One region of the Streptomyces sp. NPDC088554 genome, then DNA from elsewhere that is predicted to be linked to it. Evidence: riboswitches for the same ligand, from Rfam matches in the RefSeq annotation. Region 1 holds a riboswitch; the other holds the start of a gene.
What was found. A riboswitch is a leader RNA that binds a small molecule or an ion and turns the genes downstream of it on or off. The one in region 1 is predicted to bind cobalamin.

Region 2: it holds a riboswitch for cobalamin, as region 1 does, so the genes downstream of both, ACIP8W_RS07370 (CbtB domain-containing protein) here and ACIP8W_RS12470 (cobalamin biosynthesis protein) in region 1, are expected to answer to the same signal.

Annotation. Positions count from the first base shown of each region.
Region 1 is NZ_JBIVMF010000008.1:205,673-210,934, reverse strand. Features, by position in the region: gene ACIP8W_RS12490 (alpha/beta hydrolase family protein) at 26-1,153, opposite strand; gene ACIP8W_RS12485 (class II aldolase/adducin family protein) at 1,262-1,996, opposite strand; gene ACIP8W_RS12480 (anion permease) at 2,214-3,440, shown strand; gene ACIP8W_RS12475 (hypothetical protein) at 3,487-3,717, shown strand; cobalamin riboswitch at 3,818-3,969, shown strand; gene ACIP8W_RS12470 (cobalamin biosynthesis protein) at 4,006-5,025, shown strand; gene ACIP8W_RS12465 (cobyric acid synthase) at 5,022-5,262, shown strand, end outside.
Region 2 is NZ_JBIVMF010000005.1:7,038-12,299, forward strand. Features, by position in the region: gene ACIP8W_RS07350 (SDR family NAD(P)-dependent oxidoreductase) at 1-243, opposite strand, end outside; gene ACIP8W_RS07355 (YnfA family protein) at 408-761, opposite strand; gene ACIP8W_RS07360 (hypothetical protein) at 863-1,195, shown strand; gene ACIP8W_RS07365 (GlsB/YeaQ/YmgE family stress response membrane protein) at 1,368-1,631, shown strand; cobalamin riboswitch at 1,705-1,876, shown strand; gene ACIP8W_RS07370 (CbtB domain-containing protein) at 1,914-2,138, shown strand; gene ACIP8W_RS07375 (CbtA family protein) at 2,153-3,010, shown strand; gene ACIP8W_RS07380 (cold-shock protein) at 3,174-3,380, opposite strand; gene ACIP8W_RS07385 (NAD(P)H-binding protein) at 3,517-3,762, opposite strand; gene ACIP8W_RS07390 (TetR family transcriptional regulator) at 3,851-4,081, shown strand; gene ACIP8W_RS07395 (hypothetical protein) at 4,179-4,400, shown strand; gene cbiE (precorrin-6y C5,15-methyltransferase (decarboxylating) subunit CbiE) at 4,517-5,262, shown strand, end outside.

The sequences.
Region 1 (5,262 bases):
GGTGGATCCGGCGCGGACGCCGGGGCTACATCAGGGGCGTGAGGAAGCGGCGGAGCATCTCCTCGTACCCCGCCGGGTCGGCGTTCCACATCGCGGCGTGCGGGGCGTGGGCGACGGCGTGCAGACTGATCAGTCCGGGGCGGTGGGCCGCGAGTTCGCGGGCCGGGTCCCAGGAGGCGAGGGTGTCGTCGGGGCCGTGGAAGATCAGGGTCGGCACCCGGAGATTGCGCGGGTCAGCGGCTTCCAGCAGCCGGTCGCCGTGGAGTCCGGTCCGGCCCTGGGCGGCTCTGACCGCGAGGGGCAGCAGCGGTCCCGGGACCCGTCTGGCAGTGGCCAGCGCCCGCAGGGTGGCCTCCCAGTCCAGCACCGGCGAGTCCAGGACCAGCCCGGAGATCCGGCCGGCGAGCGCCGAGTTCGCGGCGGCGTGCAGGGCCATCGAGGCTCCGGTGGACCAGCCGTACAGCACCACGCGCTCGGCTCCCCGGCCGACCGCGTAGCGGATCGCGGCGTCGAGGTCACGCCATTCGGAGTCGCCGAGATGACCGAGCCCGTCCGGGGAGCGCGGGGCCCCGGGGTCGCCCCGGTAGGTGATGTCCAGTACGGGGAACCGCTGCCCGGCCAGGAACCCCATGACGTTCAGCGGGTGCTCGCGGGTGGTGCCCAGTCCGTGCGCGGTGATCACCCAGGTGTCGCGCGGTCCCGGTACGAGCCAGCCGGGCAGCGATCCCAGCTCGCCCGGGATCAGCACGTTCTCGTGGAGGAGGCCGAGCGCGGTGCCGGGGTCGCCCCGGTGGAGCTGCGGGGTGAACCGCACGCGCGCCCCGGGGACCAGCGTGCCGTGGCCGACGCGTTCCAGCCGGCGGACGACGGTGTCGGCGGAGTGCTCCACGCCCTCCAGGACGGGGCCGACGACCGCGTGGACGCCGGATCCCTCGATCCCGTACGTCCCGGGGCGCAGGGCGGCCAGGCAGCGGGTCAGGGCGACCTGTCCGGCCGCCGCGGCGTGCACGGTGACACGGGGGTCGCCGGGCAGGGGCCGCCCCGGCGGTGCCTTGAGCGCGGCATCGCTGGCGTACCGGCCGGCCGCGACCGCAGCCGCGCCGACCCCGATCACTGTGGAGACGGCCGCTGCCGTCGCTGTTGCCGGGCGCACAGGTCAAGTGTCGCCACCTCCGGGTACTCCGGCCAGCGGACGGGGTCCGTAAGGGGCCGGCGGCCGCAGGACAGGGGCGCGGGACCCGCCGCGCGAGGCCGGGGCCCCCTACCGCCGCTGCCCGTAGCCCTTCAGCTTGTCACCCGCCTCGCGCAGCTGGGCCCCCGTGAGCAGCGTGGGTGTCCGGCCGGGCAGCGCGCTCGCGGTGAGCCACAGGCGGCACATCCACTCCAGCTGGGCGGTGCGGTCGTAGGCCCGGTCGAGGGTGTCCGCGTAGGTGACGGTGCCGTGGTTCGCGAGCAGGCAGGCGGTACGGTCGCGCAGCGCGCGGATCATGGAGGCGGCCAGTTCCTCCGTACCGTAGAGCGCGTAGGGGGCGACCCTGACGGGGCCGCCGAGGTCCGCCGCCATGTAGTGGACCGGGGGCAGCTCCGGGACGAGGGTGGAGACGGCGGTGGCGTGCACGGCGTGGGTGTGGACGACGGCGGTCGCGTCGGTGCTCCGGTACACGGCGAGGTGCAGGGGCAGCTCGCTGGTCGGGGTCGCCCGGCCGAGGAGCTGCCGTCCTTCGAGGTCGACGGCGACCACGTCCGCCGGGGCCAGCCGGTCGTAGGGCACCCCGCTCGGGGTGACGAGGACCAGCTCGCCGACCCGGACCGAGACATTGCCCGAGGTGCCGACGACCAGGCCCTCGGAGGCCGTCCTGCGGGCCGTGTCCACCAGCTCCCGCCAGGCCCGCGCCACCCCGTCCGGCAGCGGCCGGCCGGTGGGGACACCGGGCGGGTCGCCGGTCGGGTCATCGGGCGGGGAATCGGCCGGGGCGCCGGTCGGACGATCAGTCATACGACGATCCTGTCATTTGGCGTCAACTCCTCGCAGGGCAAAGCCAGTTGACTTTTTCGATCTCTTCCGGAGCCCCCCTTCCCTTGTCCTGGAAGGGTCGTGCGCCACCCCATCGACGGAGGGGCACCGCGAAGACCCGTCCAGTTCATCTTCCGTTCACCCTGACTCCTTACGTTCACCGAGCCACCGACGTCGACGATTGCCTGGGACAGGTCAAATGGAACACATCACGTTGCTGCTCGCGATCGTCATCGTGACAGCCCTCGTGTTCGATTTCACGAACGGTTTCCACGACACCGCGAACGCGATGGCGACGACCATCTCGACCGGTGCCATGAAGCCGAAGGCCGCGGTGACCATGTCCGCGGTGCTGAATCTCGTCGGCGCGTTCCTGTCCGTGGAGGTCGCCAGGACGATCTCCGGCGGGCTGATCAACGAGCAGGGCATCAAAACCGAAGTGATCTTCGCGGCGCTGGTCGGCGCCATCCTCTGGAACCTGCTGACCTGGCTGGTCGGACTGCCGTCCAGCTCCTCGCACGCCCTCTTCGGCGGCCTCATCGGCGCCACCCTGATGTCCGTCGGCACCTCCGGGGTCAACGGCGGCGTCGTCATCACCAAGATCCTCATCCCGGCGCTCGCCGCCCCGGTCGTCGCGGGTCTCGCGGCGCTGCTGGCCACGAAGCTGACGTACCGCATCGGCCGTGGTACGGACGGGAAGGCGACCGCCAAGGGCTACCGCGTCGGACAGATCGCCTCCGCCGGTCTGGTCTCCCTCGCCCACGGCACCAACGACGCGCAGAAGACCATGGGCGTCATCACCCTCGCCCTGGTCACCGGCGGCGTCCTCGTCCCCGGCTCGAACCCGCCGGTGTGGGTCATCGTCTCCGCCGGTGTCGCCATCGCGCTCGGCACCTACCTCGGTGGCTGGCGCATCATCCGCACCATGGGCACCGGCCTCACCGATCTCCAGCCGCAGCAGGGCTTCGCCGCCCAGACCAGCGCCGCGACCGTCATCCTGGCCTCCTCGCACCTGGGCTTCTCGCTCTCCACCACCCAGTCGTGCTCCGGCGCGGTGATGGGCGCGGGTCTCGGCCGCAAGGGCGGTACGGTCCGCTGGTCCACCGCCAGCCGGATGTTCATCGCCTGGGGGCTGACCCTGCCCGCCGCCGGGCTGGTGGCCGCCGCGGCCGAGTTCCTGACCGGTCAGGGCACCTGGGGCGTCACGGCCGTCGCCATCCTGCTCGTGGTGGGCTCCGGGGCGATCTACCTCGTCTCGCGCCGCCGCCCGGTCGACCACACCAACGTCACCGAGGAGGAGACCACCGGGGCGGGCTCCGAGGCCCCCGAGCCGGTGGGCGCCGTCACGCTCTCGGCCACCATCCCGGCCTCCGTCGCCACCACCGGCGGCCCCGCCTCCGAGCCGGTACGCACCCCCGCGGTCTGAAAACGTCGGCAGAGACACTCGGCAGAGACACAAGGAAGACACTCCAATGAAAATCGACTGGGCAGCACTCGGCTCCGTCTTCGGCGTCAGCCTGGTGGCCACCGTCGCGCTCGTGGGCCTCTTCACCCTGGGCATCGTGGGCCTCGCCAAGCAGGAGTCCGCCGCGGCACAGGGCACCGGTGGCGCGACCGTGGCGGCCACCCGTGTCGGCGCGTACGCCTGCTTCGCGCTCTGCGTGGCGGCCGTGGCGTACGGGATCTACCTGATCGTCGCCTGACGGCACCCCCTCGCCTCCCGCCGTCTCCCGGTGTTCCCGGGGGGCGGCGGTGTTCTGTGCGCGGGGTCACCCCGTCATCGGGTCAAGGGCGAGTTGACGGCTGTTTGCGCAGCGTGGTGGACTTCCGGGGCCATTTACGGCGGCAGAAGAGGAAGCCGGTGCGAATCCGGCGCGGTCCCGCCACTGTCACCGCGAGCACCCGTCACCCGGGTCTCCGGGAGCCAGGAACTCTTCGCCGCCGCGTGTACGTCGAGCCGGGGCGCGGACCCTGAGTGAGGACATTTCGCCATGCCTGGCTGCGGTTCCGCCGCCGCGAGCGGCCCCGGCCGGCCCGCGACGGAGCAGATCTTCGCGTACGGCGCCGCCTTCGGGCTGCTGGCCGACCGGCTGTTCGCCGATCCACGCCGCGGACATCCGGTGGCCGCCTTCGGCCGGGCGGCGGGCGCCGTCGAACGGACCCTGTGGCACGACCACCGGGGCTGGGGCGCGCTGCACACCGCCGTCTGTGTCGCGGGCGCCGCGGGCGCCGCCGCGCTGGCCTCCCGGGCCGTACGGGACCATCGCGCCCTCTCCCTGACGCTCACCGCCGCCGCCACCTGGGCCGTGGTCGGGGGCACCTCGCTGGGGCGGGAGGCGCGGGCCGTCGGCGCCGCGCTCCGCGCCGACGACCTCGAACTGGCCAGGGAGCTGCTGCCCCGGCTGTGCGGGCGCGATCCACAGGCGCTGGACGAGCCGCAGATGGCGCGGGCCGTGGTGGAGTCCGTCGCCGAGAACACCTCCGACGCCGTCGTGGGCGCGCTGGTGTGGGGCGCGGTCGCGGGCGTCCCCGGGCTGGTCGGGTTCCGGGCGGTGAACACGCTGGACGCGATGGTCGGGCACCGGTCGCCCAGGTACCTCCGGTTCGGCTGGGCCTCGGCCCGGCTCGACGACGTCGCGGGCTGGCCGGGCGCCCGGCTGACCGCCGCGCTGGCGGCGCTCGCGGGCGGCGATCCGCGCGGCTCGCTGCGGGCGGTACGGCAGGACGCGGCGCTGCACCCGAGCCCCAACGCGGGCCCGGTCGAGACGTCGTTCGCCGGGGCACTGGGCGTACGGCTCGGCGGGACGCTCGCGTACGGCGGCCGGGTCGAACACCGTCCCGTGCTCAACGGCGAGGGGCGGCCCGTCGAGGTCGCGGACATCGAGCGGGCGGTCCGGCTCTCGCACCGGGTCGGCGCGCTCGCACTCGCGGCCTGTGTCACCGGGCGCGCGGCATACGGACTGATCCGTCGGCGCGGTGCGGCGACGGCAAGGGAACGGGGAGGCCGATGAGCGGCGGCGGGCTGCTGGTGGCGGGGACCACTTCGGACGCGGGCAAGAGCGTCGTCACGGCCGGGATCTGCCGGTGGCTGGCGCGCAAGGGTGTGAAGGTCGCGCCCTTCAAGGGCCAGAACATGTCGCTGAACTCGTTCGTGACCCGGGAGGGCGCCGAGATCGGCCGGGCCCAGGCCATGCAGGCGCAGGCCGCCCGGGTGGAGCCGACCGCGCTGATGAACCCCGTCCTGCTCA
Region 2 (5,262 bases), on a different contig from region 1:
GGCGAGGGTGTCCAGGGCGCCGGCGAAGGCGTCGACGGCGGCGCGGTCGGTGACGTCGAGGGCGTACGCGGTGGCGCGGTGGCCCTCGACGGTGAGCTTCGCGGCGAGCGCCTCGATGCGGTCCTCGCGGCGGGCGGTGACGACGACGTGATAGCCGGCGGCGGCGAGTGTCCGCGCGGTGGCGGCGCCGATGCCGCTGCTCGCTCCGGTGATGACGGCGATGGGGGTCCCGGCGGCGGTCATTTCGTACTCCTCGCGCATATGATCGGCTGATCTGTCCGGCCAGGATAGGCGGGGTGCGGACGGCGGCGGGCGCGCCGACCGGATGGTGGGCTTCCGGGTGGTCTTCCTCCGGGGGGCTTCCGGGGCGGCCGGACGGCCCGGTGGGTCCGTGGCCGGTGGCCGCCTCAGTGGTCCCGGGGCGCGTACATGATCACTGCCATGCCCGCCAGACAGATCAGCGCTCCCGTGATGTCCCAGCGATCCGGGCGGTAGCCGTCGGCGGCCATGCCCCAGAGGATCGACCCCGCGACGAACACCCCGCCGTACGCGGCGAGGATCCGGCCGAACTCGCCGTCCGGCTGGAGCGTGGCGACGAAGCCGTACGCGCCGAGGGCGATGATCCCGGCCCCGATCCAGATCCAGCCGCGCCCCCCGCCGCCGGTGCCGTCGCCGCGTACTCCCTGCCAGACGAGCCAGGCGCCGCCGATTTCGAGAACGGCGGCGAGGGCGAAGAGAACGACGGAGCGCAGTACGACCATGGTTGCCAGCGTGGCATAAGGCGTTCGGCCCTCGGCTGCCGCACCGCCACCCCTACGACGGCTGCGTAACGCTCGGGCTGCGGGTGCCTGGGGTCGGAACTATGAACGCCAAGATCGGCACGCTGTTGGGGGTGGCGGCCGAACGTACCGTCACCGTTGTCAGGGGCGTCACCGACGACCAGCCCACCGCGCCTACTCCGTGCGCGCTGATCGTGTACGGGTGGGAACGGGTGGGATCTGGCGCGGGCCGCGGGCAGCCGTACGAGCCGGACGCGACGCTGGTCGGGGCGGTCGGGGCGGAGTTCCGGACGCTGGCGCCGACGGCGCGCAAGACGGGGGTGTTCGGGGAGCCCGTGCCGGTGGCGGAGGACGCGGAGCCGTTCGACGCGCTGCTGGCGCTGACCGGGCGGGACCCGGGCTGGAGCCGTCCGTAGCGCGACGCCGAGCCGTTCGCGCGGTGAAAGCGCCCGCGAGATTCCCTGTTCCCGGCCCACCAAACCGAACTGGCGAACTATCGCACTTCGGGACTGAACGGGTTCTCGACGGGCAGACGTCTGGTCATGCACCACTGTCCGTAGCGGGTGTGTGAGGAGGAGGGGACGGGACATGGAGATTTCCGGCATTGTCACGGCCATCGTGATCGGCGTCGTCATCGGCGTGCTGGGGCGGCTCGTGGTACCCGGATGTCAGCGCATCGGTGTGCTGTGGACCATCGCGGTCGGCGTTGTCGCGGCACTGATCGGTACGGCTGTCGCGGCGGGCTTCGGGGTGGCCGATACCAAGGGGTTCGACTGGATCGAGCTGATAATCCAGGTCGGTCTGGCGGCGGCGGGGGTCGCCGCGCTGGACCGGGTGAAGGGCCGAGGATAAGCGCCAGGGGTGAGCGGGAGGCTCGGAGTCGGGGGGCTCTTCGGCTCCATGGCCTGGGCGGTTCCCGGAAGTGCCTCTTGGCCTGTTTGCCGGTTCGCGGTACCTTCACGTCGATAATCACGACGGCGAGACGGAAGTCCGGTGGGAATCCGGCACGGTCGCGCCACTGTAATACCGGGGGTTCGTCGCGCGTACGGCGTGAAGGGGTCCGGTGAGTCAGACCCGATGGCCGTCGTTCGAGCTCCATTCAATGGGACGCGAGTTCCCCAAGGAGGTTGTGCCATGGCTCAGTCCATAGCGACCCCGGTCCTTTCCCCCGTCAGCACCCCGGTAACTCCGCTTCCCCTGGGCGCGGTTCTGCCGTGGGCCGTGTTCGTGGGCACCCTGATGCTGGTGCTGCTCTATTTCGTCGGCGCCGAACAGGGCGCGACATCGGTGTTCTCCGGTGCGGGGGTGCATGAGTGGGTGCACGACGGCCGTCATCTGCTCGGTTTTCCCTGCCACTGACGGAGATCACGCACATGCATGGATCCACCGTCAGAAATCTCCTGGTCCGGGGCATGGTCGCGGGGCTGCTGGCCGGGCTCTTCGCGTTCGCGCTGGCCTACTTGGCGGGTGAGCCCTCCGTACGGGCGTCCATCGCCCAGGAGGAGGCGCGGTCCGCTCCCGCGCACCAGGAAGTGTCCGAGGGACAGGAATCGTCCGCCGCGCACGCGCACGGCGACGAGGAGGAAGAGGAGGAACTGGTCAGCAGGCCGGTCCAGTCGACGTTCGGACTGGCCACCGGTGTCCTGGTGTACGGGGTGGCCGTGGGCGGGATCGCCTCGCTGGTCTTCGCCGTCGGCCTGGGCAGGATCGGCCGGTTCGGCCCGAGGGCGACCGCCACGATGATCGCCGGGGCGGCCTTCGTCACGGTGTTCCTGGTGCCGTTCCTGAAGTATCCGGCGGCCCCGCCCGCGGTGGGCAGTCCGGACACCATCGGCAGGCGTACCGCGCTCTACTTCCTGATGATCCTGCTCAGCGTGTTGGTGGCGCTGATCGCGGTCATCGCGGGGAAGCGACTCGCGCCGCGGATCGGCAACTGGAACGCGTCGCTCGTCGCGGGCGCCGGTTATGTCGTCGTCATCGCCCTTGCCTGCCTCGTACTGCCGTCCAACACCGATGCCGTCCCGGAGTCGTTCCCGGCGGCGCTGCTCTGGGAGTTCAGGCTGGCGTCGATCGCCGTACAGGCAGTGCTGTGGACGGCGTTCGGGGTGATCTTCGGGGTGCTGGCCGAGCGGCTGCTCCAGCAGGGGAAGCCGGGCGCGGAGCCGAGCGGGACGGCATCCGAGGCGTCGTCACAGGCGCCGTCCGAGGCGCCGTCCGTAGTCCCGTCCTAGGCCCCGGTCGAAAGGCGGCATCCTGCCGGGTCGGTGTGTCTGACACCCTCCGGAACCGCGCACTGTCCCACGGGTCGTCCAACAGAGGCGGTCCGAGGGACAGCGCGCGGCGGATGAGAACGGGCTGAAGGCCGAACGGGCAGGCGGTACGTTCGCGACACGCTTAGGAGAGCGCGCGGACCGTCTCCGCCTGCGGTCCCTTCGGCCCCTGGGTGACCTCGAACTCGACCTTCTGGTCCTCTTCCAGGGTCCGGTAGCCGTTGCTCTGGATGGCCGAGAAGTGTACGAACACATCCGGGCCGCCGGAGTCCTGGCTGAGGAAGCCGTACCCCTTCTCCGAGTTGAACCACTTCACGGTGCCTGTTGCCATCGGTCCCAGCCCTTGTATCGATGTGTTGAGGCATCGAGTGCCCCGGCGCGACTTCGGCGCGCCGACACCCGATCATTTCTTCCCGCCGGGGCGAGGCCCGCCGACTTTCCCCTACCTCACCCGTAGGAGTGACGCCTCAGTCGCTGACGCCGACCGCGTGGCGGACGGTCGTTTCCACCGGGACGAAGTCCAGCATGGCGCGGGCGACATCGGCGCGGGCGATGGCGGAGCCGGGCGGGCCCGCTTCGACGGCGTGGCGGTAGGTGCCTCTGCCCGCTCCGTTCGTCAGCCGGGGCGGTCGTACGGAGGTCCGCTCCAGATCACCGGCCCGCAGGATCCGTTCCCTCTCCTCCAGGCCGGTGTACAGCTCCCTGAGTTCCACGACCCCTCCAGTCCAGTGCCAGTCCAGTGACGAGCGGATCCCGTAGTAGGTGAGTGTTCACTCACCTGCCACCGTGGTCGTCCGGGCAATGGACCGAGAAGCCGCTCCGACACCCCCGTCGCCGCCCCCGGCGCCTCTCCTGACCGGGGGAGCCCTGACGCGTGCGCGCATCCTCGACGCGGCGGCGTCGCTGATGACCACGGTGGGCCTGACGCGTACGACGACGAAGGAGATCGCGCGGGCGGTGGGCTGCTCGGAGGCCGCGCTCTACAAGCACTTCCGCGACAAGAAGGAGACCAAGGAGGAGACCAAGGAGTAGATCTTCGTCGGCGTCCTGCGCGAACGCGCGCCACGCTTCACGGACGGGCTGGCCGTGCTGGCCGCGCTGGAGGGGCGGGTCGGCCGGTGCGGGCGCGGTGGCGGACCATCTGGAGGAGGTGGCCCGTATCGGCGCGTGCTTCCACCGGGCCTTCCTGGAACTCGTCTTCGTGCTGGAGCCGCTGGAGCCGCCGGAGCAGCCGGAGCCGCCGGAGCCGCCGGAGGGCGTACTGCGTCCCGGAGACGCGGCGGGCTTCGCGCGGGAGGCGGTGCGGGCGCTGCCGGAGGGCATCGCCCTGCCGGGATCGGGCGGACAGTAGAGTTCGGGGTCGGTCTTTTTCCGGTCCTTTCCGGTCTGGTTCTGTCCCGTCGAGCCTGTCCTGTCCGGTCTTCTTCGATTTCCTTTCGACTTCTTCCAGCTCAGAGGTGTACGGCAGTGAGCATCCCGCCTGTGGTGGACCCCGTACCGCCTTCCGCCGTGACCGTGGTCGGGATCGGCGCCGACGGGTGGTCCGGGCTGTCCGGCGGGGCGCGGGAGGCGCTGCTCCGGGCGGAGGTGCTGATCGGCGGCGACCGCCAGTTGGACCTGCTTCCCGGCGAGTGCGTGGGCGAGCGGGTGGCGTGGCCCTCGCCGCTGCGGCCCGCCGTTCCCGTACTGCTCGCGGCTCATGCCGGGCGCCGGATATGCGTGCTGGCCAGCGGGGATCCGATGTTCTACGGGATCGGGCGGGCGCTGGCCGAGGTGGCCGGGGCTGGGGCGCTGCGGGTGCTGCCGCACCCCTCGTCGGTGTCGTACGCCTGCGGGCGGCTCGGCTGGCCGGTGGAGGACACGGAGGTCGTCACGCTCGTCGGACGCCCCACCGAACGACTGGCCGCCGCGTTGTACGACGGCCGCCGGGTCCTGGTGCTCAGCGCGGGCGCGGCAACCCCGGCCGAGGTGGCGGCGCTGCTGCGGGCGCGGGGGTACGGGCCGAGCCGGCTGCGGGTGTTCGAGCGGCTCGGATCGGAGCAGGAACGGTACGTCGAGGGCTCCGCCCAGGACTGGGACCTGCCCGAGGGCGACCCGCTGAACGTCGTGGCGGTCGAGTGCCGCCGGGCGCAGGACGCGCCGCGCCTCGGCGCCGTACCGGGGCTGCCGGACAGCTCGTACGAACACGACGGCCAGCTCACCAAGCGCCATGT